Regions from separate parts of the Caproicibacterium sp. XB2 genome, predicted to be linked through region 2. Evidence: riboswitches for the same ligand, from Rfam matches in the RefSeq annotation. Region 2 holds a riboswitch; the other holds the start of a gene.
What was found. Region 2 has a riboswitch for ZMP and ZTP ahead of pflA (pyruvate formate-lyase-activating protein). Riboswitches for the same ligand answer to the same signal wherever they lie in the genome.

Region 1 (15,691 bases), 140 kb from region 2:
GTGTATCTGGTCGTTATCAACAAAGATTACACTGATTTCAGCGGACTCTGTAAAATGTTCCATACGCAGGACTGCATTGCAGCAGCGGCGCACCAGCATACGCAGCCCGGTCGGAATTTTGACTGCCTTTTGACGATTATCTATCATGACTCGAATTTTTTCCATGATTCGTATTGGCCTCCTCATATTTTTCGTATGCCTTTATAATTTCCTGTACCAATTTATGGCGCACAACATCGCGGCCGGTAAACTGGACCTGCGCAATGTCCGGTACACCGCGCAGAATTTTTGTAACCTGTTTCAGGCCGCTTTTTTGGCCGTCCGGCAGGTCTATCTGTGTAATATCACCGGTAATGACCATGCGGCTGTTAAAGCCAAGACGCGTGAGGAACATTTTCATTTGCTCCGACGTTGTGTTCTGTGCTTCGTCCAGAATAATAAAGCTGTCGTCCAGCGTACGCCCGCGCATATAGGCGAGCGGCGCAACTTCGATATTGCCGCGCTCCACATAGCGCTGATACGTTTCCGTCCCCAGCATATCGAACAGGGCATCATACAGCGGCCGCAGGTAGGGGTCTACCTTCTGCTGAAGGTCACCCGGCAGGAAGCCTAGCTTTTCGCCGGCCTCCACCGCGGGGCGTGTCAGAATGATGCGCTGAACCTGCTGTGCACGGAAAGCCGTGACCGCCATTGCCACCGCCAAATAGGTCTTTCCGGTACCGGCAGGCCCTACACCAATGGTAATTGTGTTCTTTGCAATCGCGGCGCAGTAGCGTTTCTGCCCCAGTGTTTTCGGCTTAATGGGTTTTCCCTTGCAGGTAACGCAGATGCAGTCCCCCGCCAGCGCCTGCACTTTTTCCTCTGCGCCGTCATTGACTAAACTCATGCAGTAACGCACATTCTGTTCGGTCAGCGTTTCTCCACGGTTAATCAGTGACAAAAGGCTGTTGACCGCACGCACAGCACGCTCCACACCCTCCGGCTCGCCGGAAACCTTAATTTCACTGTCCCGCGCAACAACCGACACACCATATTCTTTTTCGAGAAGCCGGATGTTTTCGTCCATGCTGCCAAACAGCGCGGACGCCTGTTCCATCCGGTCTATAGGTATCCTTTTTTCAAACAAATACTTCACCTGATGCTTATCGAATAATCAAATGCGGTATCTCAAAAAGCCGCATTTTTTAGTATAATCAAACAAAATAGCTGTTAAAATACATTTATATTATCATACCACAGAACACAAGCCGCGTCACTAGGTTTTCTGCAAGTTTTTTGTGTGTAAAATGCCAAAAAAACAAATTTTTCCGCTGTACCGGAGCAGAAAATTCCACGCCTGCATTTTCCCCCTACGCGGGCGAACCATCCGCGGCGATTTTTACTTCTTTAGCGATATTTTCCCGACAGGTCAGCTTTCGTATAACCGTGATGCCTGTTTTGTCCTCTTTCACGGTATCGCGGTGCTGTACCACCTTGGCACCGGGCAGGTCTGTTTTCTCTTTTACGGCCAGCATTTTTACCGCTTCCGCCTCCGCCTGCCGGCGCGTACGCTTTTCTACTGTCTGTCGGACCGGTGTCAGCACCTCCCGTGTTACAGTGAGCGGCAGTTCCTTTCCGCACAGATGAACGGCGGTCCGCTCACCGGAACGCTGCACTTTCCCTTTCGGCGGCAGCTGCATGGAAAGCGGCAGCTGTACCCCAAAAACCGACAGTGCCCGCCGCTCAACAGACGGGCCGGCAGGCTCCCAGTGCTGTATGGCAAACGGCATCTGCACCGTCAATGTATGCGATGTCTGCGCGATAACGGTGCCGGCAGCATGATACAATGCCATAAATTTTTCATCTTTATTTTCCACCACCGGCGAAACCAGCAGCTGTCCCGGGGAAACGCCGTCACCTACCTGCACTTTGGCAGTCCCCGCATGGATATGCATTTCTACAACAACGCCGCTTTGCACCGCCTGCAGCTGATACCAACCCCTTTGGTCCGTAACCGGCGGCTGTTCATCTTTTTCCGTCAGCTGTACATACACATCTCCGCCATGGTCGTTGACACTAACCCAGCTGATGTTTGGGAACTTCTCCATTAGGCGCGTCTGCACCGCCCGCGCGGAAAATCCGCGTTTTGCACAGCCGGGCGCAATACCCTGCTGCTGCAGCGCCGACCGAATATCTTTTTCCGGAATGCTTTTGCAGCCGGAGATTTCCACAGTCCAAAAAAATTGTCCCAGCCCCAGCAGCACCACACAAAACAGCGCCGCACCCGCCGCCAGCCCCGGCCGGCCGCGCAGATGTGCAATTTTCAGCGGCAGACCGCACCGCCGCTGGACCCGCAGACGCACATGTGCCTGTCGGGCCGGCTTGCGAAGCACGCGGTACTGACCCGCCCGCACGCAGGCAGTCATTCCCTTCTTTCCCGGACGCACCTGCCAAAGATGAATGCCCGCCCGCGTACAGCAGTTTAAAAAAATTTCACCTCCATGGGGAGATACAATGCGGAACCGTACCCAGCCCATCAGCCAGCGCATCAGTTTCATGGCTGCTCCCCTCCATTCTCCGGCAGCGGCGTCAGCAGTTCCCCGCGTGCGGCGTAAGCTATTTCCGTAATGTATCCGGAAACAATTAACGAATGCTGTTCCAAACTGTGCAGCGTCAGCCCGCGCCCGACAAACCGCAGCACCCCGTGTCCGTAACGAATGCATACTACGTTTTGGGTATATTCCAGTACTCCGCCGCAGCCGTCCACGGTTGCTTCCCTGTTCCCGGCAAGTTCCAATTTCTCACCGGACTGCACCAGCAGTGACGGTTTTTCCGGCAGCCGCATCACTTTCCGCCTCCTTTTTCAACCATTTATCAGAATATTGTTGAAAACTTTTCCTTCTACATAGGCAATAAATATTCTGTCCCCCTGCTGCATATTCTTAAAAAGAGGGGGGCTGTGTATGTACAGAAAAGCTGCGGGCACGGCGGCTCTCTGTTTGGCGGCAGCTTTGCTGGTTTTTCCAAAGGCAGCCGCGCAGGGGGCCTCGGCGGGTATTTCCACCTGCCTAACCGTGCTGATTCCATCCCTGTATCCATTTTTGGTCATTACCGTGTTTCTAATCAAAAGCGGGGCAGCTTCTGCCATCGGTCAGCGCATCGGCGGACCGTTCGCGCGGCTGTTCGCTCTGCCGCCTGCCGCTGCGCCAGCCATTCTTATGGGCATGGTCGGCGGCTATCCCACCGGCTCCCGCGGGGCAGAAGCCCTGTACGAAAGCGGCGAACTGACCGCCCAGCAGGCAGAACGGCTGGTGCTGTTCTCCGTCAATGGCGGTCCGGCGTTCATCTGCACAGCGGTCGGGCTTGGTTTCCTCGGCAGCGCACGCAGCGGACGGCTTTTGTTGGCTGTTCACCTTTGTGCTGGCCTTTTGGTTGGAATTCTGGTTGGCCTGCGCCACCACCGGGAACCGTTCCCACCCCCTCGACAGGGAAAATGGCCCGGCCCCGGCAAGGCGCTGCTGGCGGCCGCGCGCGATGCGGCCGCTTCTATGCTATTGATGTGCTGTTTCGTTATTTTATTCAGTACTTTCCTGTGTATACTGAAAATGTTCCTAAGCGGCCCCGTATTGGCGGCGCTGGCTGGTGTAAGTGAAGTGACGCTGGGCTGCCGCTCCCTTGGCGCACTGCACGCGCCGCTGTGGTGCTTTGCGCTGGTGCTGGGCTGGGGCGGTTTATGCGTTCACCTGCAGGTCCTGCAGGGACTTTCCTTTCCTGTACATACTGGCCGGTTTTGGCTGTGCCGGATTTTGCACGGCGGACTTTCCGCGCTGATGGTGCTGCCCTTTGCAAATCGGTTTTCCCCGGTACCCGTTCCCTCTGGACCCTCAATCGATGTTTTCGGCAGCTTTGCCCAAAGCCAGCCCGCGCTGTCCGGCAGCCTTGCCGCGGGCATTGCGCTGGTAGTGCTGTGTGCCGCACTGTTAATGGATGGTGGCGGCAGGCAGGATTCTATGCTATAATGATGTTTAAATAGTCTTATTCCTGATTTGGTAGAAGATGGAAGGAGGCCAATCGCCTTGAAAGTGCAGACGAGCTGCTTTTTCAGCAGCAGTATTCCACCGCGGTGTGATTACTGTGCCCACGCGGCAGGTACGCAGCCCTGCCTTTCCTGCCTGCTGGGACGAGAATTCCCGGAAAGCGGCAGATGCTGCCTTTTCCGGTATGACCCGCTGCGGCGGGTTCCTACTGTACAGCCGCCGATTCCCAAGCCGGACGCGGAAAATTTTAAGCTCTGACAAAAAGCAGAAAAACAGCCACAGTGTCTTCTCTAAAGATACTGCGGCTGTTTCTATTTCATTTTTTAATTTTAATAATATCAGACGCTTTCGTGGAAGGTACGGGCAATGACTTCTTCCTGCTGTTCCCGGGTAAGACGGATAAAGTTAACCGCATAGCCCGAAACACGAATGGTAAGTGTCGGGTACTTTTCAGGATGATTCATGGCGTCTATCAGCGTTTCACGGTTCATCACATTGACGTTCAGGTGGTGGGCTCCCTGCGCAAAGTACCCCTCCAGCAGGGCCGTCAAATTATCTTCCCGCTGTGTTTCATCTTTGCCCAGTGCCACCGGCACAATCGAAAATGTGTTGGAGATGCCGTCCTGACAAACACTGCGGTACGGGATTTTCGCCACGCTGTTCAGGGATGCCAGCGCACCGGAGTGGTCACGGCCGTGCATGGGGTTAGCGCCCGGTGCCAGCGGTTCCCCGCGGCGGCGGCCGTCCGGTGTGGTGCCGGTCTTTTTGCCATACATCACATTGCTGGTAATCGTTAGCGCCGACATAGTGTGCTTTGCTCCGCGGTACAGCGGATGCTTTTTCAGCTCACCGATAAAGTATTCCACAATATCCACCGCCAAATCGTCGGCACGGTCATCGTCGTTGCCGTACTGGGGGAACGTTCCCTCCGTACGAAAATCCACGGCAATTCCCTGCTCGTCGCGTACCGGATGCACCTTCGCATATTTGATTGCAGAAAGGGAGTCTGCCGCAACGGACAGCCCCGCAATGCCAAACGCCATTAGCCGCTCCACATTCGTGTCGTGCAGGGCCATCTGGCTTGCTTCATAGGCATACTTGTCATGCATGAAATGAATAATATTATTCGCGTCCGTATAAAGCTGTGCCACATACTGCATTACTTTTTTGTAGTTTTCCCAAACCTTACTGTAATCCAGTACATCGCCGTTCAGCGGCGCAATGCCCGGCACCACCAGCTCACCCATACGCTCGTCCACGCCGCCGTTAATGGCCAGCAGCAGGCTTTTTGCAAGGTTGCAGCGCGCACCGAAAAACTGCATTTGTTTTCCCAGCTTCATAGCGGACACACAGCAGGCAATGCCGTAATCATCGCCGTAAATTGGCCGCATGATATCGTCATTTTCATATTGAATAGAATCGGTTGCAATGGAAATCTTGGCACAGTAGCGTTTAAACGCTTCCGGCAGGTGCTCACTCCACAAAACCGTAAGGTTCGGCTCCGGCGCAGTGCCAAGGTTGATAAGTGTATGCAGATAGCGGTATGAATTTTTGGTGACCAGCGAACGGCCATTCATGCCGACACCGCCGATGGACTCTGTCACCCAAGTGGGGTCGCCGCCGAAAAGTTCGTTGTATTCCGGCGTACGCAGATGCCGCACCAAACGCAGCTTAATAATGAACTGGTCCACAAGCTCCTGTGCGCCCGCCTCGGTCAGTGTGCCGTTCGTAAGGTCCCGCTGAATGTAAACGTCCAAAAATGTAGAAGTGCGTCCCAGGCTGGTCGCGGCACCGTTGTTTTCTTTGATACCGGCAAGGTATCCCATGTAAACTGCCTGTACTGCCTGCTGTGCCGTCGCCGCCGGTTTGGAAATATCCACCCCGTAGGACGCCGCTATTTTGGTCATTTCCCGCAGTGCACGGACCTGCTCGCTGACTTCTTCCGACAGACGGATACGCTCCTCTGTCATAGGGCCGTCCAATTCTGCGTGGTCTTTTTTCTTTTGCTCAATTAGGTAATCGGTACCGTAAAGCGCCACCCGGCGGTAATCACCGATAATGCGGCCGCGGCCATAGGCATCCGGCAGGCCGGTCAGCAGGCCGACGTGCCGTGCCGTCCGCACACGTTTGGGATAAGCGTCAAACACACCGTCGTTGTGTGTTTTGCGGTAAGCGGTAAAATGACGTTCAATTTCCGGGTCCAGCTGATAGCCATACTGTTCCAAACTTTCCTTTGCCATACGCATACCGCCGTATGGGTTCACCATGCGTTTTAGAGGTGCGTCCGTCTGCAGGCCGACAATCACTTCGTTTTCTCGGTCGATATAACCAGGCTCAAAATTGTTGATGCCGGAAATACGCTTGGTTTCTACGTCCAGCATACCGCCGTTTTCCCGTTCCTTTTGCAGAAGGTCCGTGCATTTTCCCCAGACCTTTTCTGTTTTCTCTGTGGGGCCGGTTAAAAAGGATTCGTCTCCCTCGTAAAGTGTATAGTTTTTCTGAATGAAGCTGCGTACATCAATTTCCCGCTGCCAGCGGCCTTCCTGAAAACCATTCCATGCACTGTTCATTTTACAGTACCTCCCGTTTGCTCTGGTGTCGGATTTCTTTCTCCTTTGTTTACTGGGAAATAGCACCGCTGCCACTGTTCCGTTAAGGATGGGTCCATTGCTGGCGTACCGGCCAGCCGGTACGGAATGCCCAGTACCTTGTACTTGTGTACGCCCAGCAGATGGTACGGCAGCAGCTCCACTTTCTGTACATTGGGTACTTTTTTGTCAATAAATGTGCGCAGCGCCTGCATATGCGCCTCACCATCCGTCAGCCCCGGCACGACTACATGGCGCACCCACACCGGTGTACCAGCTTTTTTGACGGCAGCCAAAAAATGCGTGGTTTCGGTTAAGCTTTGTCCGGTCATGCAGTGATAGCTTTCCTCTGTAATCTGCTTCACATCATACAGGACCAAATCGGTGTATTGCAGAATCTCGTCATAGCTGCCGCAGCCGTATCCGGCAGTGTCCAAGCAGGTGTGGATGCCCGCTTTTTTGCACAGCTGCAGCGTTTCCAGCAGGAACTCCGGCTGCAGAAGCGGCTCACCTCCGGAAAAGGTAACACCGCCGCCGCGTGAAAAGTAGGGCCGGCAGCGCAGAACTTTCCGTGTCACTTCTTCCGGCGTCATCTGGGTGCCGCCCTGTTCCTGCCATGTGTCCGGGTTGTGACAAAACAGACACCGCAGACGGCAGCCCTGCAAAAAAACCACTACACGAATGCCCGGGCCGTCCACCATTCCCATGGTTTCCAGTGAATGTACGTTTCCCAGTATCAAATCTCTGCCCTCCTTTTCTCTTCCGGGGGTCAAAAAGAGCAAAAAGGGCCGACCGCCCGGGTGCTTGCCCAGACGGTCGGCTCTTCTTGGCCATACTCCATGTGGTATACTCCACTTCCGTCAGTCGTATGGCTGCTATGGCTTCAGCATACCGGCTTTTCGCCGGAAAGTCAAGTACTTTTTTCGGTTTTACGCAAAAATATCCGTTTTGCGCATACGGTCAGCGGCTTGCCGCAAAGCTTCTTCGTCCTGCACCAAGGCCATGCGTACATGACCCTTTCCGCTGGGGCCAAACGCACTGCCCGGCGTTACCAGCACACCGGCCTTGTCCGCAAGCTCCAGTGCGAAGCGAGTATCGTCCTCGCCGTACTTTGCGGGAATTTCCGCCCAAACGAACATGGTTGCCGCCGGCTTTGCAAAGTGCCAGCCCAAAGCTTCAAACGCACTGCATAGCACGTCCCTGCGCTTTTCGTAAGCGGCACGGGTACGCTCCACACAGGACTGATCCCCGGTAATGGCAGCAGCCGCAGCCTTTTGAACCGGCAGGAACATACCGTAATCCAGGTTGGACTTCAGTGTTTTCAGCATTTTAACAATCTGCGCGTTGCCGACACAGAAACCCACACGCGCACCGGCCATGCCGTAGGTCTTGCTCAGCGAGTTAAATTCCACACCGACATCGGCGGCACCCGGGAACCGCAGGAAGCTGCCGCAGTGAACGCCGTCAAACACCAATTCACTGTAGGCGTTATCATGCAGCACAATAATATCGTACTTTTTGGCAAAAGCAATGAGCTTTTCATAAAACCAGTCGGGGGCAAGTGCCGTGGTCGGGTTATTGGGGTAAGACACCACCATCAGCTTGGCCGCCTTCGCATCTGCTTCCGGAATCGCGTCAAAATCGATTAAGTAATTGTTCTCTTTTTTTAGGGGCATCCAGCAGAGCTTGGCTCCTGCCAGCATTGGCCCGCAGCTGAAAGCTGGATAGCACGGGTCCGGTACCAGCACAGTATCACCCGGGTCCGCAATGGACAGGGCAATATGCGTCAGGCCCTCCTGTGAACCCAGCAGGGAACATACCTGTGTGTTCGGGTCCAGCTTTACCTGGTAGCGGCGGCTGTACCACTGCGCCACTGCCTGCTGCAGTGCTTCCGTGTCGCTGATGGCATAAATATACTGTGTCGGGTCTAGCGCGGACTCCGCCAGCACCCGGCGGATAGCCTCCACCGGCGGGATATTCGGTGTGCCGACGCTCAGGTCAATGACCTGCATTCCCTGTGCTTCTTTTTTCTGTTTCAGGGCCAGCAATTCCGAAAAGACGCCCTCCCCGAAGTGTTCCATTCTCTTTGCAAACTGCAATTCCTGCACGCTCCCTTTTTTCATTGCCCACAAAAATTCTCTCTTCCTGTTCTGCCTAAGAAAGAATGGCAGGTCTATCGGAAATTGTACACGCAGGAACAGCATTCGTCAACTTTTTGCAGCATTTGTTTTTTTAAAATGCAAAAGGCGGGACTACCCGGCCATTTTCGCCGAAGCAGTTCCGCTTTTTTATGGTTTCTTTGCTTTTTTCCATCTTTTCAGCAGGGTACGGACAAGCTGCAGCGTAACAAGCCCCACCGCAGCACCCAGCAATAATCCAATTTCCAGCGCGGCCGCAGAGATATGCGGCAGGCCGACCAAATCATACGTTGGAAACGCAAGCCCCGTCAGGCAGCCAACACCGGCGCCGGAAAAAGCCGCCAGCAGGGCATACAACAGCGCCGTCATATCCTTCCGGCTGCCACCTCTGTGGCGGCGGCGCCACTCCCGCCCGGTAACCTCTTTTTCGGAACCGTCCGTTTTTCGCAGAAGCATTTTTCTCAAAGCTGCCGCCTCCTTCCCTGTTTGCTTTTTATCGTAGGCAGTTTCTGTGGACAGAAAACAGACAAATTGCGAACATTCTGAAAACAAACAGTGAAAAGCCTCCCATACTCATATTTCCCTCAAAATGTCCTTCATGGATTTGACATACGCATAGATATGCCCGCCGGCATTGTCCCCATACCTCTCTGCCAACTTAACAATGGCACTGCCAACGATGACGCCGTCCGCAATGCTGCCAATTTTCTTTACCTGCTCCGGTGTATTGATGTCAAAACCGACCGCCGCCGGTGTCTGTGTGCTTTCCCGTGCCTCTTTCAGAATAGAGGCAAGGCCGGTGTTAATCTGGCTGCGCATACCGGTTACACCCATGGAGGAAACAATATACAAGAATCCCTCGGAATCCCCCGTAATGCGGCGAATACGCTCATGGGAAGTGGGTACAATCATGGAAATCACTTTCACATCATTTTTACGGGCGGTTTCCTGAATCTCTCCCTTTTCCTCATACGGCAGGTCCGGTACAATGATACCATCTATGCCGACTTTGCGGCACCGGTCAAAGAAGCGCTCATTGCCGTAGCTGAAGACCGGATTGTAGTAGGTCATAAAGACCAGCGGCACATCAGTCTTTTGCCGCAGGTCCTCTACCATGTCAAAAACACCGTCCGTGGTCGTGTCGGCCTGCAGCGCGCGCAGGTCAGCTTCCTGAATGACAATTCCCTCGGCGATAGGGTCCGAAAATGGGATGCCGATTTCCACCAGGTCACAGCCGGCCCTAACCATTTGCAGGATATATTCCTCTGTTTTTTCAAGGGACGGGTCACCTGCTGTAATAAACCCAATAAGTGCTTTTCCGTTTTCAAAAGCCTTGTGTATTCTGTTCATTCTGTCAAGTCCCTCCCTCGATAGCGGGCAATGGACACCACGTCTTTATCTCCTCTGCCGGAAAGGCAGATAATCATGCTCTGGTCTTTGCGCATGGTGGGTGCCAGCTTCATGGCGTAGGCCACCGCGTGCGCACTTTCAATCGCGCAGATAATGCCCTCGATACGGGCAATGTACTCAAATGCGTTCACGGCCTCGTCGTCCGTAACCGGCACATACTGTGCCCGGCCGATGTCACGCAGATAGGCGTGCTCTGGACCAACGCCGGGGTAGTCCAGCCCAGCGGAAATGGAGTAGACCTGTGAAATCTGGCCGTACCGGTTCTGACAGAAATAGGACTTCATGCCGTGAAAAACGCCGAGTTTTCCGGTTCCCATGGTGGCGGCAGTCTGTGCGGTGTCTACGCCGCGCCCCGCGGCCTCACAGCCGATGAGACGAACCTCTTTGTCGGGAATGAAATGATAAAACATTCCCATAGCGTTGCTGCCACCGCCCACACAGGCCAGCACAGCATCCGGAAGTTTGCCCTGAATTTTTAAAATTTGCCGGTGTGCTTCCCTGCTGATAACGCTCTGGAAGTCACGCACCATGGTTGGGTACGGGTGTGGCCCCATGACAGAACCGATGATATAGGCAGTGTCGTCCACACGGCTGGCCCACTCCCGCATGGCCTCGTTAATGGCGTCTTTTAGGGTGCCGGTGCCGCTGGTCACCGGGTGAACCTTTGCACCCAGCAGTTCCATGCGATACACGTTCAGCGCCTGCCGCTCGGTATCCTTTTCCCCCATGAACACTTCACATTCCATGCCCAACAGGGCGGCACCGGTCGCGGCGGCGACACCGTGCTGTCCCGCGCCGGTCTCGGCGATAATGCGTGTCTTTCCCATGCGTTTTGCCAGCAGTACCTGCCCCAGCACATTGTTGATTTTATGGGAACCGGTATGGTTCAGGTCCTCACGCTTCAGGTAAATCTTTGCGCCGCCGAGGTCCTTGGTCATTTTCTCCGCATAGTAAAGCAGTGACGGCCGGTTTGCATAACCGCACAGCAGAGTATGCAGTTCCTCCTGAAACGCCGGGTCCTCTTTGTAGTACAGATAGGCTTCTTCCAGCCTTTTCAGCTCACTCATCAGTGTTTCGGGCACATACTGCCCGCCGTGAATGCCAAATCTTCCTTTAGCCATTGCGCAGCCTCCTAATCATACCATCTATTTTTTTGGGTCTTTGCGGCCGTTCAGCTGTATATCGGCCCGTCTCCCACAAATATGGTTTCGGCATATTTGTCCCTCCCACAGTTTTTGTCCCCGGGAAAGAACGCAAAAAGGCCCGTCCCGGGCAGACAGAATATAATCTATCCGCCAAGGACGGGCCTTAAAAATTCTCGGCTCGCGGTGCCACCTTGTTTCGCGGCAAAGTGCCGCACACTTATTGGGAGTACCAGCATACTCCCGGCCCGTTACGCTGGCCCTGCGTCGCGGAATACTTGGCAGCTTTCAGCTGCCTTTGACCGCGCCCTCAGTGGTCCATTTAACTGCCTGCTTTCGGTCCGGTTCTCAGCTTCCCGGGCTCTCTGTACGGGCAATGGACAGTTTTTATCTCCACTTCATCGGTTTAAAGTAATATTTGATTTGCTACCATTATACGCAGCGAACAGAATTTGTCAACTGCTTTTTGCACTTTTTTACCGGAACTGAAAAATTTCTCGGCAGGGTGATTTCCTGTGGCATGCCCTTTTTTGCCCTTTCAAGGGACCATGTGTTCCTGTTCTGCATAAATTTACCCGTAAAAAGGGGAGCTGAGGTCCAAAAATGGACCTCAGCTCCCCTTTGTTCAAACATTTGTTCATAAAAGTATTGCATATCACTCCAAAGTTTTGTAAGATGGAATTTAGAGGGATTCCGCTGCACAGAGAAAGTGAGTGGTTAAGAATATGGATAACTGGAAATGGGGACAAGAGTATTTGCAAGAAGCGGAGGTACTGAAAAAGCACCTGTTGCCTGTTCGCAAAGCACTGAAAAGTCGCACCCTAGGTGTGGAAGAAAGTCAAAAGTTCGCCCAGCGGGAAAGTATGCTGTATCAGATGTACCTTGAGTGCCGTGCAACCGGGCGCCATCTGCAGGAGAGCCGGCCATGAGGCACCGCATTTTAAGCTATGACCTGCTGCCGCAGGAACTCGGCACACCACAAAACCGGGAAGAACCAGACACCAGACGCATCGCCATGCGTCGTGCGCTGCGTCTGGCCATCCGGCAGGAACTAACCCCCCGCCAGCGTGCCTGCACGGAGCGCCGTCTGGCGGGTCTGAAAATACAGGAAATTGCCGCTGATATGGGTCTTGCGCCCTCCACCGTATGCGGGCACTTAAAGCGTGCCTCCCGGCGGCTGCAGCGTTCCCTGCAGTACAGCTGTCAGTTCCTGCAAAAACCATAAACTCCATTTGTTCGACAGCAAAAGGGCTTTCCGCTGTTTTTACAGCGGAAAGCCCTTTTTGACAGCCTGCCCTGTCTGGGGCGGGCTTATTTTTTTGTTATGTGCGCTGATAGGTTTCCAGTACGCGGGCAGCAGCCCCGCCGTCCACGCGGACAAAGTCATCCCCCTGCTCACCGCCGCAGTCATGGCTGATTTCCATTGCTTTTTCGTAAGTAGCAAAGCGGGTGGCTTTTTTGATTGGCTCTTCTTTTCCGTCAATGAAAAAGACAAAACCCATACGGTCCGCTTCCGTATTGGCAAAGCAAAAACAGCCTGCCTCCACGGATACGTGCTGGCGCTCTTCCACAATGCCCGCCAGACCGGACTTCACCAGTTCAACGCCCATGTCGTCCAAACCGGCCTCAAAAATCAGCACTTTTTCCTTTAACTCCATGGGGGAAGCGACTTCACGCTTCTTGACACCGGCAAGCTGCGGGAAGCGTTTGTCTACTTCCACTTTCCGCAGACTTTTTTCGTTTCCCTCCGGTACCAGGTAAATCATAAATTTGTGATTTTTATCGTGGTAAAGGCACGGATAGACCAGCTCTGCCTGATAGCCGCAGTGCGGGCACTGCCAATCAAACAGTGTTTCATCCCGTACTTTCTGCCGCAGAAGCGGCTCTGTGTCCGCGCTGATTCCAGTCCACATTTTGGTGCGCACCGGCTTGCCGCACTGCGGACAACATACGTCCTTGTTTACCTGTGTAGACATAAAAGAAAAACACCCCCGTGTTCATTCCCATTCTCCAAATGAATTCTGTTTATTATACCACATTTCGCGCCGAATGCCTACCAGAAACCCCCTTTTGACATAATTTTTATTCCTTCACTGAAAACACTGTATCCGCACATTTTTTTACTGTTCAAAAAAATGAAGATGCGGTATAATAGATATGTAACTTTTCGTTTATGAGTACCGCAACGCTTATTTTCCGCACGGCATTTCCGCCTGTGCGGTATGGAGGGATGTATTATGGGACTTTTTAACGACCTTGGAAAACAAATTTCCGACACATTCGGCGGCCTGCGGGACAAAAACCACCGCACCGCTGTTGTAAACCGCCTGCGCATTGTCATTCGGAATGACCGCGAGGAACGCGCCCGTGCCTACGTTGCACTGGGGAAATATTACTATGAGCATATGCGCGGTCAGGGTAACCCCGAAGCGGAAGCCCTGTGCGATTCCATCGATGAAAGTGACCGCCGTCTAAAGCACGCGTTCCAGCGTTTGGAAGAAATCCGCGAAGAAAATGACGCAGAAGCTGCGCAGAAAGACAGATGTACTGAGTGTGACAGTGACTGCGGTAACTGCCAGTACGGCATGGACTCGGATGTCGCTGAAGGCTGGGCTCCCACTGAGCCGGAAACACCGGCGGATAATTCACAGAACGCCGCACCGGCTGACGAACCAGTTCCATCCGAAAGCGACAGTGCTAACCATCCGCAGGAAACACCCGCTGCTCCTGCTGTAACGCCTGCCGATGAAGAGGCAGCTCCGGAGGAACCACAGGCGTGAAAGGAAAAGTATTAGTTGGTATGAGCGGCGGCGTCGACAGCAGCGTTGCTGCTCTTTTGCTGCAGCAGCAGGGCTGGCAGGTTACCGGCTGCACACTGCGCCTGCATCTGGACGACCCCGCCTTTCCCCCGCGGGACGGCGGCTGCTGCTCCTACAAAGATGTACAGGACGCGCGCCGTGTTTGCTATGCGCTCGGCATAGACCATTTTGTATTTAATTTTACAGACTTGTTTTCAGAAAAAGTCATTGACAATTTTGTCGCAGAGTATAATGCCGGCCACACGCCGAACCCCTGTATTCGCTGCAACCGCTGGCTGAAATTCGGCGCCATGCTGCAGCGTGCACAAACACTCGGCTGTGATGCGATTGCCACCGGACACTACGCCAGCATACAAAAGGGTGAAAATGGCCGCTGGCAGCTGCTGGCCTCCCCCACCAACAAAGACCAAAGCTATGTGCTGTACAGTTTGACACAGGATCAGCTTGCGCACACGCTGCTGCCGCTTGGCAGTCTCCCGAAGCCGGAGGTCCGCCGCCTAGCGGAGGAAGCCGGCCTGCCGGTGGCCCACAAGCCTGACAGCCAGGAAATCTGTTTTGTGCCGGACAACGACTATGCGGGCTTTCTCTGCCGCCACTGTGGGCATGACAGCGCCCCTGGCGACTTTGTCGACCAAAGCGGCCACATCCTCGGCCGACACCGCGGGCTGACGCATTACACGGTTGGACAGCGCAAAGGGTTGGGCATTGCCTTTGGACAGCCCATGTACGTCACCCATCTGGACGCCAAAAACAACCGCATTGTCCTCGGTCCGGAGGGCAGCCAGTATAGCCGTTCCCTGCTGGCAAAGGAAATCAACTGGGTATCCATTCCCGCACCGGACAGGCCCCTGCGCGTACAGGTAAAAATACGCTACCTGGCAAAGCCGGCAGCAGCGCTGGCTTCCCCCCGGCCGGACGGCTCCCTGCTCCTAACTTTCGACACGTCGCAGCGTGCTGCCGCTCCCGGGCAGGCCGCTGTGCTGTATGATGGTCCGCTGCTGCTGGGCGGTGGTGTGATTCAGCAGGGTTTTCCGGACCTGCCGCCCGCTGACATATAGCCTTGTAAAACTGAAATAAAAGCACAGACATTCGGTAAAAAGCACCCCTCGCTTTTTGCCATACGCCTGTGCTTTTTTCATGTTCTGTTCGCAGAAGCGGCCGTTTATTCCGCTTTTTTATTGATAAATTTCGCATGAAATTTACTGTACAAAATAGTCTGTTCCGCATAAAGGCCTGTATATCCGGAAAGCGCATAGGAAATGGCGCAGGCTAGGAAAAAGTACGGTGCACCGCTGTAGCCAAACATCGAGCAGCCCAGCAGCAGGGCTGTAATGGGGCAGTTGACTACGCCGCAGAACAGGCTGATAAGCCCAATGGCGGCAGCTAACCCGGGATTTAGCCCCAGCAGGCCACCCATCCAGCAACCGAACGTTGCGCCGATAAAGAAGCTGGGCACAATTTCGCCGCCCTTAAAGCCAGCACCCAGTGTCAGCGCTGTCAGCAGTATTTTCATGAGAAACGCTTCCGGCCGAGCTTGTCCGCAGATTGCCCGCGCAATGACATTGCCGCCGGCGCCCT
Region 2 (13,335 bases):
GCCGGCCGAGTACATGACCCTTTGCATCTACAAAGTCGCCGGGGGTACTGTCATGTCCGTTATGGCGGCAGAGAAAACCGGCATAATCCTTGTCTGGGACAAAGCAAATTTCCTGACTGTCTGGTTTCTGGGCAACTGGCAGGCCGGCTTCCTGAGCGATGCTGCGGACTTTTGGTTTGGGCAGAGCGGCAAGCGGAAGAAGAGTGTGGGCAAGCTGTTTTTGTGTCAAACTGTAAAGAACATAGCTCTGGTCTTTGCCGTAAGGGGAGGCATATAACTGCCAGCGGCCGTCCGGTCCCTGCTGCACTTTCGCATAATGACCTGTGGCAATGGCATCACAGCCCAGTTCTTCTGCACGGCGAAGCATTGCACCGAATTTAAGCCAGCGATTACAGCGGATGCAGGGATTTGGTGTGCGGCCGACGGCATATTCGGAGACAAAATTGTCAATTACTTTTTGCTCAAAGAGTTCTGTAAAATTAAAGACAAAATGGTCAATGCCAAGCGCATAACAAACACGGCGTGCATCCTGCACATCCTGAAAGGAACAGCATCCGCCTTCCCGCGGCGGGAAAGACGGGTCATCCAAGTGCAGGCGCAGCGTGCAGCCAACAACTTCCCAGCCGCTTTTCTGCAGCAAAAGAGCGGCGACGCTGCTGTCCACGCCGCCGCTCATGCCGACTAAAACTTTTCCCTTCAAGTTTCCGGCTCCTCTGGCGCAGCTTCTTCATCAGCCGGGTTACGGCTGGCGCTGGCTGTGCGGAAGAAGCGGGTTTCTGCTGCGGCTGCTCAGTAGAAGGCTCCTGAACTGGCGGAGCAGATTTTTTATCCTTATCGGAGGATTCCGCATCCTGCTCGTCATCGTTATCCTCATAGAATTTGCAGGTACCGCAGTCATCTTTACAGTCGGTGCATTCTGTTTCATCAACAGAAGCAAAATTGGATTCGCGGATTTCATCCATGTGATCAAAGGCACGTTTCATACGGCGGTCGCTGTCATCGATGCAGGCGCAGAGCGCGTCCGTCTCAGCATTACCCTGATCGCGGAGGTGTTCATAAAAATATTTTCCGAGTGCAACATAAGCACGGGCACTGTTTTCGCGCTCATTTTGAATGACAATATGCAGGCGGTTAATCACAGCGGAGCGGTGGTTCTTTTCCCGCAGGCTGTTAAATGTGCTGGCCATCTGGCTTCCAAGAGAATCAAGTAATCCCATTTTGTTCCCTCCGTACCGCGACCGGAAACACTGCCGGTGCGGAAAAATTAAGACCTGCTTTTATTATAACGCATCTATCAGCTATTTAACAGCATAATTTATGGAGAAGAAAAATTTTTCTGAATATCCATGAAAAATTTCCAGAAAGAACGCTTTTGGGTAGGAAAGCTGGGTCACATGTGATATAATACAATTATTATTTTGAGAAGAAACACGGAGGTGTTTTTGCTTTATGTCTACTCAGGTAAGCAAGGATGTCTGCTGCCCGCAGTGTGGAAAGCCGGTACGCACAAAATTATGGACAGGCATCAGCGCAAATACAGAGCCGGTTTTGCGGCAGAAAGTTCTGGATGAAACGCTTTTTGACTGGCAGTGTCCGCACTGTGGCTATCAGGCAGAATTGGTCTATCCCTGTCTGTACCACGATAAAGAGAAAAAATTTATGGTGTATCTGGTGCCGGAGGGCAGTAAACAGGCTTTGCGGAAAGTTGAAGTAGACACGCGCTTCCCACAGCTTGCCGGGGTGCGGAAACGCGCGGTGACGTCCCCAATGGAGCTTAAGGAAAAAGTCCTGATTTTTGAGGCTGGGCTGGATGACGTTGGGGTGGAACTTGTCAAAGCCGGTCTTGCTGCAATTGTAGAGGAAAAACAGAATAAAACAGTGGAAATCGGCTGCTTCTGTTTTGCAAATCAGGAAAAGGACCGTATCGGGTTCCTGTTCTTTCTAGAGGGAGAAGAGAATCCCCTAAAAAAGGCAACCCGTTTTGCCACTTATCAGGAAGCGATGGAGATCAGCAAACAGTGCGGCGGCGAACTAGGCGACGACTTTGTTCGCGTGGACAGTCAGTTGGCGGCCCGTCTGCTGGAAAAATACCGGAGGCTATAACAGAGTTTGTCCTCTTAAAAATTTTTTAAAAACTATTGACAGATTTTTGAAGATGTGTATAATATAAAATAAAATTAATAATTTTCTTGCTAAACCGATGAAATGGAGATAAAAACGGCACAAGCGCGTACAGAGAGTCCGGGCAGATGAGAGCCGGACCGTGAGCGGGCTGTTAAATGGACCATTGAGGGCACAGCGAAAGGTGCTTCGCACTGAGTATCCTGTGACGCAGGGCCTGCGTAATGGGCTAGGGGTATGTTGGTACTCCGCAAAGGGTGCGGTTTTCATAACCGCAAAGCAAGGTGGCACCGCGAGCCGGATTTTTCAGGCCCGTCCTTGACAGACAGTATTCTGTTTGTCCTGGGCGGGCCTTTTTGTATGCCCCCCGGGAAAATCTATCGGGAGGGATCATCTATGATAAAACCAACCTTGGAAGAAGTCAAACGTTTTGCAGCACAGGGACAGTACCGGATTTTGCCGGTCAGCCGGGAAATTTATGCAGACATTAAAACACCGATCGAGGTACTGCGTATTCTGCAGGCGGAAAGCCACCACTGTTTCCTGTTGGAAAGTGCAGAGAGCAAACGGCATTGGGGCCGCTATACATTCCTCGGTTTTGACCCCAAACAGGAGATTACCTGTGCAGACGGAGAAATGTGTGTGCGGGGGGAAACAGAAGAGCACTTTCACACACAGGACCCGGGCGCTGTGCTGAAAAAGATTCTTGCAGCTAATAAAAGCCCGCGGCTTTCGGAGCTGCCTCCCTTTACCGGTGGCTTGGTCGGTTATTTCTCTTATGACTATGTGAAATACAGCGAGCCGGAACTGAAGCTGGATGCCGAAGATCAGGAAAATTTTAATGATGTGGACCTGATGCTCTTTGACCGTGTAATTGCATTTGACCATTTCCGCCAGAAAATCGTGCTGATTGCGAATATCCGCTTAGACGGGAATGTGGAAGCTGCCTATGCAGATGCACAGAAAGAATTAAAATACTTAGCCAACCTGATTCGGAACGGAACACCTGCGCAGCGGAAACCGGGCCGTATGACCTCTCCGGTGCGTCACCTTTTCACGAAAGAGGCATATTGCCAGATGGTGGAACGTGCAAAGCAGTATATTCGGGAAGGCGATATTTTTCAGGCTGTACTCAGCAACCGGCTGGATGCTGACTTTGAGGGCAGCCTGCTCAATACCTACCGGGTGCTGCGCACGTTGAACCCGTCTCCATACATGTTCTATTTCTCCAGTGATGACATTGAAATTGCGGGTGCTTCCCCAGAAACATTAGTAAAACTTGATAACGGCGTGCTGCAGACTTTTCCACTGGCGGGTTCCCGGCCCCGCGGAGAAACAGAGGAACAGGACCGCCAGCTGGAACAGGATTTACTGACGGACCCCAAAGAACTTGCCGAACACAACATGTTGGTGGACCTCGGCCGCAACGACTTGGGCCGTATCAGCGAATTCGGTTCCGTAAAAGTAGAAAGGCATCTGCAGGTACTGCGGTTTTCCCACATCATGCACCTTGGTTCCACAGTCACCGGAACCATCAAGGACGGATTTACGGCACCGGATGTCATTGGCTCCGTCCTGCCGGCCGGGACCCTTTCCGGTGCGCCGAAGTTTCGTGCCTGTCAGATTATCAATGAACTGGAAAATAACCGGCGCGGGATTTACGGCGGCGCAATTGGTTATTTGGATTTTACCGGAAACTTGGATACCTGCATCGCCATCCGCATCGCGTTTAAAAAGAACGGAAAGGTCTTTGTCCGTTCCGGCGCAGGCATTGTGGCAGACAGCATTCCGGAGCAGGAATATCAAGAATGCATCAACAAAGCAAAGGCGGTTGTGGCTGCCCTGCAGGAAGCACAGGAGGAGATTGACGATGATTTTGCTGATTGATAATTATGACAGCTTTTCCTATAACCTTTACCAGATGGTCGGTGCCATGGAGCCGAATATCCGGGTTGTGCGCAACAGCGAATTTCCAGTCAAGCAGCTGGCAGAGATGCAGCCGGATGCAGTGATTTTAAGTCCCGGCCCCGGTCGGCCGGAAAATGCAGGGGTGTGTGAAGAAGCGGTGCGCTTTTTCACCGGAAAAGTGCCGCTGCTGGGCGTGTGTCTTGGACACCAAGCAATCTGTCAGGCATTCGGAGGAAAAATTGGCTATGCGAAACAACTGATGCATGGCAAGCAGTCACAGGTGAAACTCAGCCAAGATTGTCCGCTGTTCTGCGGGCTGCCGGAAGTGATCGGTGCGGCGCGGTATCATTCCCTGTCCGTTCAGGAAGCAAACCTGCCGCCGGAACTGAAAGTTGCGGCACGCAGTTTGGATGACGGCGAAATCATGGCAGTGCAGCACCAGACCCAACCGGTATTCGGCCTGCAGTTTCACCCGGAGTCCATCCTGACACCGCAGGGGGAAAAAATCCTGCAGAACTTTTTAAAGCTTTGTCCCCAAAAATAAATTTTCATCTATCTAATCGAATCCGTGCTGAATGATTTTTTATAGGAGGCTGCCGAAATGATTAAAGAAGCGATTGCACAGCTTGTTGAAAAAAAAGATCTTGACTACAAAACCGCCAATGAAGTCATGAACGAAATTATGAGCGGAAAAACAACACAGGCACAAATGGGGGCCTATCTGACTGCTCTGCGCATAAAAGGGGAGACGATTGAGGAGATTACCGCTTCTGCCGCGGGGATGCGTGCCCACTGCGTCAAATTGCTGCATGATATGGATGTGTTGGAAATTGTGGGAACCGGCGGTGACAACGCCAATTCTTTCAACATTTCGACTACATCCGCAATTGTGGCATCGGCGGCCGGTGTACCGGTAGCAAAACACGGCAATCGTGCCGCTTCCAGTAAATGCGGTGCTGCGGATGTGCTGGAAGCACTGGGCGTCAATATTACCCTGCCGCCGGAAAAAAGCACGGAATTGCTCAAAAAGATTAATTTGTGTTTCCTGTTTGCGCAGAATTATCATATTGCCATGAAATATGTTGCACCCGTCCGGAAAGAACTTGGAATCCGCACCGTGTTTAACATTCTCGGCCCACTTTCCAATCCGGCAGGCGCCAATATGGAGCTGATGGGTGTTTATGAGGAAGCGCTGGTGGAACCGCTGGCACGTGTGCTGACAAACCTCGGGGTTAAAAGCGGCATGGTCGTGTATGGGCAGGATCGGTTGGATGAAATTTCACTTTCTGCTCCCACTACCGTTTGTGAGCTGCAGGGGGGTCAGTATTGCTCCTATGTGATTCAGCCGGAAGATTTTGGCTTGACGCGCTGTCAGAAAGAAGACCTGGTCGGTGGTACACCGGAGCAGAATGCTGCTATTACCCGTGCAGTTCTGTCTGGTGAAAAAGGGCCAAAGCGAGATGCTGTGCTGCTGAATACCGCTGCTGCGCTGAAAATTGCGGGAAAAGTTTCCAGTATTGGCGGAGGTGTGCAGCTTGCTGCACAGACAATCGACAGCGGAGCGGCAAAAGCACAGTTGGAACAGTTTATCCGGCTTTCTAACGGAGAAAACGTATGATTTTGGATGATCTTGCCGCCGCCGCAAGAGAACGGGTGGCACAGCGGAAAACAAAGAAATCGTATGAATCTTTATTGGCAGAAGCGGAAGCGCTGCCGGCGGACCGGACATTCCCATTTGAGCGTGCACTGAAACAGCCGGGACTTTCTTTTATCTGTGAAGTGAAAAAAGCTTCCCCCAGCAAAGGGCTGATTATGCCGGATTTTCCGTATCTGCAGATTGCAAAAGATTATGAGGAAGCGGGTGCGGCTGCCATTTCTGTGCTGACAGAACCAAAGTGGTTTCTGGGAAGCGACCGGTATCTGCAGGAAATTGCACAAACGGTACAAATTCCTGTACTGCGCAAGGATTTTACGGTGGACCCGTACATGATCTGCGAAGCAAAGCTGCTGGGCGCATCGGCTGTGCTGCTGATTTGTGCCATCCTAACAGACCGGGAACTGCGGGACTATCGGGAGTTGGCACAGCGACTGGGCCTTTCCGCTTTAGTAGAAGCCCATACGGAAGAAGAAGTGCAGCGGGCACTGGCATCTGGTGCAAGGATTGTCGGTGTCAACAATCGGAATTTGAAAAATTTTACCATTGACCTTTCTGCAGGAGAACGGCTGCGCAGGCTGGTGCCGTCGGATGTGGCTTTTGTTTCAGAAAGCGGCGTGAAAGGGTCAAAAGAAATTGCCGACGTTTGCCGGATGCAGGCGGATGCTGTCTTAGTTGGGGAAGCGCTCATGCGTGCCCCGAACCGGAAACAGCGTCTGCGGGAACTGCGTGGGAAGGGGGGAGCCGAATGTGACGAAAATTAAAGTATGCGGTCTGACACGGATGCAGGATATTCAAACTGTGAATGAGGCAGAACCGGATTACGTTGGGTTTGTATTTGCAGAAAGCCGCCGGAGAGTAACACCGCAGCAGGCGGCAGAACTCCGTGCCGCGCTTGCACCGGAAATTCTGCCGGTTGGTGTCTTTGTCAATTCTGCAGTGGCAGAAATTCTGGCACTGCTGCAAAGCGGCACAATCACCATTGCCCAGCTGCATGGGCAGGAACCGGCAGAAAGTGTTCGGCAGATTCAGCAGGCCGGATTTCCGGTGATTCAGGCATTCCGTGTACAAAGCACGGCGGATATTGCCCGTGCGGAAGCCAGCCCGGCGGATTTTTTGCTGCTGGACAGCGGCGGCGGAACCGGAACGGCATTTGACTGGAGTTTGGTACCGCCGATTGACCGCCCGTGGTTTCTTGCAGGCGGGTTGACACCGGAAAATGTACAGGAAGCGGTGCGGAAGCTGCATCCTTGGGGGATGGATGTTTCCAGCGGTGTCGAAACTGACGGAAAGAAAGACAGAAATAAGATCTTTACGATAATCAGGAGGATACGAAATGGCTAAAGGAAGATATGGCGAATTCGGCGGGCAGTATGTTCCGGAAACGCTGATGCATGAGCTGCACCGGCTGGAAGACGCCTACGAATATTATAAAAAAGACCCGCAGTTCAGGAAAGAACTGCATGACCTTTTCTGTAATTATGCAAACCGTCCGTCCCTGCTTTATTATGCAGAGAAAATGACAAAAGACCTCGGCGGTGCGAAAATTTACCTTAAGCGCGAGGATCTGAACCATACGGGCTCCCATAAAATCAATAACGTGCTTGGGCAGACACTGCTTGCAAAAAAAATGGGAAAAACACGCATTATTGCAGAGACTGGCGCGGGCCAGCACGGCGTTGCGGCTGCAACCGGAGCGGCATTGCTTGACATGGAATGCGAAGTCTTTATGGGCGTGAAAGATACCGAACGGCAGGCGCTGAATGTTTACCGCATGGAGCTGCTGGGTGCAAAGGTACATCCGGTCACGACAGGAACAGGCACACTGAAGGATGCGGTTAATGAAGCCATGCGGAACTGGACCACCCGTGTGGACGACACCGCCTATGTAATAGGTTCGGTTATGGGACCGCACCCTTATCCCATGATGGTGCGCGACTTTCAAAGTATCATCAGCAAAGAAGCAAGGGAACAGATTCTGAAGACAGAGGGCAAGCTGCCGGATGCGGTGCTTGCCTGTGTCGGCGGCGGAAGCAATGCGATGGGGATGTTTTACAATTTTATACCTGATAAAGAAGTTAAACTCATTGGCTGCGAAGCGGCCGGACGCGGTGTGAATACCGCGCAGACGGCAGCAACGATTGCCACCGGAAAATACGGCGTTTTTCATGGCATGAAGTCCTATTTCTGCCAGAACAAATATGGCCAGATTGCGCCGGTCTATTCGATTTCCGCCGGCTTGGATTATCCGGGAATCGGGCCGGAACATGCCTATCTTTACGAAACCGGCCGTGCGCAGTATGTGCCCATCACCGATGATGAAGCAGTGGACGCCTTTGAGTACCTTGCCCGTACAGAAGGAATTATCTGTGCAATTGAGAGTGCACATGCAGTGGCCTATGCGAGAAAACTGGCCCCAACCATGCGGAAAGACCAAAGCATGATTATCTGCCTTTCCGGACGGGGCGATAAAGACGTGGCGGCAATGGCACGTTACAGGGGGAGGAACGTTACAGAATGAACAGAATAGGAAAGGCATTTGAACATGGGAAAGCATTTATTGGGTTCCTCACAGCGGGGGATCCTTCCCTGGAAAAAACAGAAGAGTTTGCGCTGGAAATGGCCCGGGCCGGCTGTGACCTGATTGAAATCGGCATCCCGTTTTCCGACCCGATTGCAGAGGGACCGGTCATTCAGGAGGCAGATCTGCGCTCGCTTTCCGCCGGCACCACAACTGACGGGGTTTTTAGGATGGCTGCGGATCTGCGCCGTAAAACAGACGTTCCGCTGGTATTTATGACTTACTATAATCCGGTTTTCAGCTATGGCAACGAGAAATTTTTTGCCAACTGTCGGGAAAGCGGTATTGACGGTATTATTGTGCCGGATCTGCCCTTTGAAGAGAAAGGCGAAATTACAGAAGTTGCTGCAAAAAACGGCATTCAGGTCATTTCTATGATTGCGCCGACTTCTCAGGAACGCATCCGCATGATTGCCAAAGAATCGGAAGGGTTTCTGTATGTGGTGTCCTCTCTCGGTGTAACAGGTGTGCGGACAAAAATTGAGACAGACCTTAGTGCAATTCTGAAAATTGTGCGGGAAAGTACCGATACTCCTGCGGCGGTCGGTTTTGGTATCAGTACGCCGGAACAGGCGGAAAAAATCGGCAGGACTGCAGACGGCGTCATTGTGGGCAGCGCCATTGTGAAGCTGATTGCCAAATATGGGACGGATGCCGGAAAGTACGTTTATGATTATGTCAAGTCCATGAAAGATGCCCTGAAACGTATTTAGGCCTGTAAAAAGCCGCATTCCTTGGAGTGCGGCTTTTTTTACACAACTTTCCGGAATAAGTTGACGAATTCCTACGTGCAGCGTACAATTTAACAAAGAATTCAAAAATGATACTTTGGAGCGCAGAATAGGAGTCGTTAACATGCAGTTTGCAAAGAGAATGGAACAGTTCCGGGAAGGCATATTTTCGGAATTGCTGACACTAAAAAAGGAAAAAGAAGAGCAGGGCACCACCGTTATTGACTTGAGTGTGGGAACGCCGAATATTCCGCCGGAAAACCGGATTCGACATGCGCTGGCTGCAGCGGCAGAGGACCCAAAGCAGTATATTTATGCCATCAACGACACGGCAAAACTGCAGCAGGCGGTTGCCCAGTGGTATCAGCGCCGGTATGGTGTTCAGTTAAATCCGGAAACGCAGATCAAATCTCTGCTGGGGTCTCAGGAAGGCTTGACACACATTGCCCTTTCAATTGTCGACCCAGGTGATACTGTGCTGGTTCCAGACCCCTGCTATCCGGCTTTCAGCTGCGGACCGATGCTTGCCGGTGCGCGTCTTTGCTGGATGCCAATGAAAAAAGAGAATCATTATCTCATCGACTTTGATGCTATTCCAGAAGAAGAGGCAAAAGCCGCCAAACTCATGATTGTTTCTTATCCGAACAATCCTACCACGGCGGTCGCACCGGATTGGTTTTATGAAAAACTGATTGCCTTTGCCCAAAAGTATGACATTATTGTGCTGCATGACAATGCATACAGCGAGCTGGTTTTTGACGGTAAAACCTGCGGCAGCTTCCTGCGTTTCCCGGGTGCTATGGATGTCGGTGTGGAGTTCAATTCTTTGAGCAAAACCTACGGTATGGCCGGTGCGCGGGTCGGCTTTTGTGTAGGAAATCAACAGGTTGTTTCCATGCTTAAAAAGCTGAAATCCAATTTGGATTACGGCATGTTCCTGCCGATTCAGAGGGCCGCTGTGGAAGCAATTACAGGGGAACAATCTTGTGTGCAGCGGACCTGTGCGGCCTATGAGAAACGCCGGGATTTTTTGTGGGAACAGTTTGAAAAGCTCGGCTGGCATTTTGAAAAACCGGCTGCCACAATGTTTGTCTGGGCACCGATTCCCGAAAAATATGGAATGGACGATAAACGCTTTACACTGGACCTGATTCAGCAGGCTGGCGTTCTAGTCACGCCCGGCAGAGCATTTGGGCCAAGTGGGAAGGGCCATGTCCGAATGGCACTGGTGCAGGAGAAGGCAGCTTTGCAGGAAGCTGCAGAACGGATGAGCAAGACCAATATTTTCAACTGAATTACAGGAAACGGTTGAAAACTTTTGCTTGATAAGTTCCCTTTTATCCGTTATTCTAAGCCTATAGCAGCCATACAACTGACGGAAGTGGAGAATACCACATGAAGTATGGTGAAGAAATGCCGACCGTCTGGGCGAAAACCCGGATGGTGCGGCATTTTTTTGTACGTACCTCCGGAACAGAAAAGGAGGCAATAATTTGGTATTCGGAAAAATTCATTCGGTAGAAACCATGGGAATGGTGGATGGGCCCGGCATCCGGGTGGTCGTTTTTCTGCAGGGGTGTGCCCTGCGGTGCCTGTTTTGTCACAATCCGGACACATGGGAAACGAACAGCCCGTCTGCAGAGGAAGTTTCCCCGAAAGATCTGGTCAAAAAGATTGTGCGGTATAAGCCATACTTTGCAAATGACGGCGGCGTCACGTTTTCCGGTGGGGAGCCGCTGCTGCAGCCGGAATTTCTGTTGGAAACACTGAGGCGCTGCCGGGAAGCGGGCATCCATACCTGTCTGGACACGGCCGGATGCGGAAAAGGCAGCTATGAGAAAATCCTGCAGTACACCGATCTGATTCTGTATGATGTGAAGCAGATTACCGAGGAAAATTACCGAAAAATGACCGGACGCGGTTGGGAAGAAACCAAAAGATTTCTGCAGGCCGTGCAGAAAGCCGGTACGCCGGTCTGGGTGCGGCAGGTTGTGGTGCCGGGTTTGACAGACGGGGAAGCTTATATGGAAGCGCTGCAGACATTTATCCGCACCTATGTGCCGAATGTGCAGAAAGTGGAACTTCTGCCGTATCATCTGCTGGGTGTGCATAAGTATGAAGTGATGGGGCTCCCTTACCGGCTGAAGGGGGTGCCGGCAATGGATACGAAAAAGACACGGATGTGGCAGGAAAAATATTTTTCATAAAAGAGTTTTGCCTCACGATTCTTTTCCTTCTCAAACAACAGGAATACTAAATGAAAAGCTGAAATAAAACCCAATTTGGAGGTATACAATGACAAGTGCATGGAACGGATTTACAGAAGGACGCTGGCAGAGAGAAATTGATGTACGCAGCTTTATTCAGAAAAATTATACGCTTTATGAGGGCGATGAGAGTTTTCTGGCCGGACCAAGCGAAAAAACAATGAAAGTTTGGAATAAATGCAAAGATCTGCTGCCGCAGGAACTGAAAAAAGGCGGTGTACTGGATGTGGAGACACACCGCATTTCCGGTATTAACAATTTTGAGCCGGGCTATATCGACCGTGAAAATGAAGTGATTGTCGGGCTGCAGACCGATGCACCGCTCAAGCGTATGGTGAACCTTTACGGCGGCATGCGCATGGCAAAACAAAGTCTGGAACAGTATGGCTATCAGCTGGATCCGGAAATTGACCGGCATTTCAGCGCATACCGCAAAACACACAATCAGGGCGTTTTTGACGCTTATCCGAAACGTGTGCGCACGGCACGGCACGTAGGCCTGCTCACCGGCCTGCCGGACGCTTACGGCCGCGGACGGATTATCGGTGATTATCGGCGGATTGCCCTTTATGGGACAGATTATTTAATTGAACAGAAGAAAAAAGACTTTGGTGAACTGGATGGCCCGATGGATGAAGAGCGCATCCGTTTGAGCGAAGAGGTCAGCGAGCAGATTCGTGCCCTGAAAGAGATTGCAGAGATGGCTGCTTCCTATGAGGTGGACATTACCAAACCGGCAGAAACCGCACAGGAAGCTGTGCAGGCGGTCTATATGGGTTATCTTGCTGGTGTCAAGGAAAACAACGGTGCCGCAACCAGTCTGGGACGCACCTCCACTTTTCTGGATATCTATATTCAGCGCGATTTGGAAAACGGGACGCTGACCGAACAGGGCGCACAGGAGCTCATCGATCAGTTTATTATTAAACTGCGGCTGGTGCGCCACCTGCGCACGCCGGAATACGATGAGTTGTTCGGCGGCGATCCGACATGGGTTACGGAATCCATTGGCGGCGTCGGGGTCAACGGCCGTCCCATGGTTACGAAAAACTCTTTCCGGTACCTGCATACCCTGATCAATCTGGGCACTGCGCCGGAACCGAACTTGACGGTACTGTGGAGCGAACATTTGCCGGAGGCATTCAAACGTTACTGTGCTAAAATCTCCATCGCAACGGATTCGATCCAATATGAAAATGATGATATTATGCGGCCGATTTACGGTGACGATTATGCAATTGCCTGCTGCGTTTCCGCCATGAAGGTCGGGAAGCAGATGCAGTTCTTCGGTGCGCGGTGCAATCTGGCAAAAAGCCTGCTGCTGGCTATAAACGGCGGCGTAGATGAACGCATGGGTATGCAGGTGGTTCCGGGTATTGAACCGATGACAGATGAAGTGCTGGATTATGAAAAAGTCTGGGACAATTACCGGAAAGTGATGCAATATGTCGCACAACTGTATACGGATGCCAACAATATTATCCATTATATGCATGATAAGTATGCCTATGAAGCAAGCCAGATGGCCCTGCATGATACTCGTGTGGAGCGCCTGATGGCCTTTGGGATAGCCGGACTTTCCGCTGCTGCCGATTCGCTTTCTGCCATTCGATATGCAAAAGTGTATCCGGTCCGCAATGAAAAAGGGATAGCGGTTGATTTCCGGACGGAAGGAAAATTCCCGCAGTATGGCAATGATGATGACCGTGCGGATGATCTTGCTGTCGATATTGTGGAGTACTTTATCAGTGAACTGAAGAAACATCCGCTTTACCGCGGAGCAAAGCATACGCTTTCTGCGCTGACGATTACAAGCAATGTCATGTATGGGAAAAAGACCGGCACTACACCGGACGGCCGCAAGAAAGGGCAGCCGCTGGCACCCGGTGCAAATCCGATGCACGGACGTGACCACTCTGGTGCGCTGGCTTCCCTCAACAGTGTGGCAAAAATCCCTTACCGGGATGTCTGCCAAGATGGTATTTCCAATACCTTTTCCATTGTTCCGGCAGCGCTCGGTCCGGATGCAGACCAACGGGTCACCAACTTGGTTTCTCTGCTGAACGGCTATTT

Region 1: it holds a riboswitch for ZMP and ZTP, as region 2 does, so the genes downstream of both, pflA (pyruvate formate-lyase-activating protein) here and pflA (pyruvate formate-lyase-activating protein) in region 2, are expected to answer to the same signal.

What each region holds. Positions count from the first base shown of each region.
Region 1 is NZ_CP173227.1:1,937,367-1,953,057, forward strand. Features, by position in the region: gene ybeY (rRNA maturation RNase YbeY) at 1-165, opposite strand, end outside; gene ACIHKT_RS09660 (PhoH family protein) at 137-1,126, opposite strand; gene ACIHKT_RS09665 (sporulation protein YqfD) at 1,350-2,537, opposite strand; gene ACIHKT_RS09670 (YabP/YqfC family sporulation protein) at 2,534-2,824, opposite strand; gene ACIHKT_RS09675 (hypothetical protein) at 2,943-3,998, shown strand; gene ACIHKT_RS09680 (hypothetical protein) at 4,056-4,274, shown strand; gene pflB (formate C-acetyltransferase) at 4,355-6,586, opposite strand; gene pflA (pyruvate formate-lyase-activating protein) at 6,583-7,344, opposite strand; ZMP/ZTP riboswitch at 7,404-7,482, opposite strand; gene ACIHKT_RS09695 (aminotransferase class I/II-fold pyridoxal phosphate-dependent enzyme) at 7,534-8,727, opposite strand; gene ACIHKT_RS09700 (hypothetical protein) at 8,893-9,207, opposite strand; gene trpA (tryptophan synthase subunit alpha) at 9,316-10,092, opposite strand; gene trpB (tryptophan synthase subunit beta) at 10,089-11,273, opposite strand; gene ACIHKT_RS09715 (hypothetical protein) at 12,020-12,223, shown strand; gene ACIHKT_RS09720 (RNA polymerase sigma factor) at 12,220-12,519, shown strand; gene ACIHKT_RS09725 (CpXC domain-containing protein) at 12,617-13,270, opposite strand; gene ACIHKT_RS09730 (hypothetical protein) at 13,532-14,074, shown strand; gene mnmA (tRNA 2-thiouridine(34) synthase MnmA) at 14,071-15,171, shown strand; gene ACIHKT_RS09740 (chloride channel protein) at 15,276-15,691, opposite strand, start outside.
Region 2 is NZ_CP173227.1:1,802,032-1,815,366, reverse strand. Features, by position in the region: gene mnmA (tRNA 2-thiouridine(34) synthase MnmA) at 1-700, opposite strand, end outside; gene ACIHKT_RS09060 (hypothetical protein) at 582-1,217, opposite strand; gene ACIHKT_RS09055 (CpXC domain-containing protein) at 1,450-2,103, shown strand; gene trpE (anthranilate synthase component I) at 2,518-4,008, shown strand; gene ACIHKT_RS09045 (anthranilate synthase component II) at 3,992-4,573, shown strand; gene trpD (anthranilate phosphoribosyltransferase) at 4,631-5,647, shown strand; gene trpC (indole-3-glycerol phosphate synthase TrpC) at 5,644-6,447, shown strand; gene ACIHKT_RS09030 (phosphoribosylanthranilate isomerase) at 6,434-7,027, shown strand; gene trpB (tryptophan synthase subunit beta) at 7,020-8,204, shown strand; gene trpA (tryptophan synthase subunit alpha) at 8,201-8,977, shown strand; gene ACIHKT_RS09015 (aminotransferase class I/II-fold pyridoxal phosphate-dependent enzyme) at 9,120-10,289, shown strand; ZMP/ZTP riboswitch at 10,354-10,432, shown strand; gene pflA (pyruvate formate-lyase-activating protein) at 10,489-11,202, shown strand; gene pflB (formate C-acetyltransferase) at 11,291-13,335, shown strand, end outside.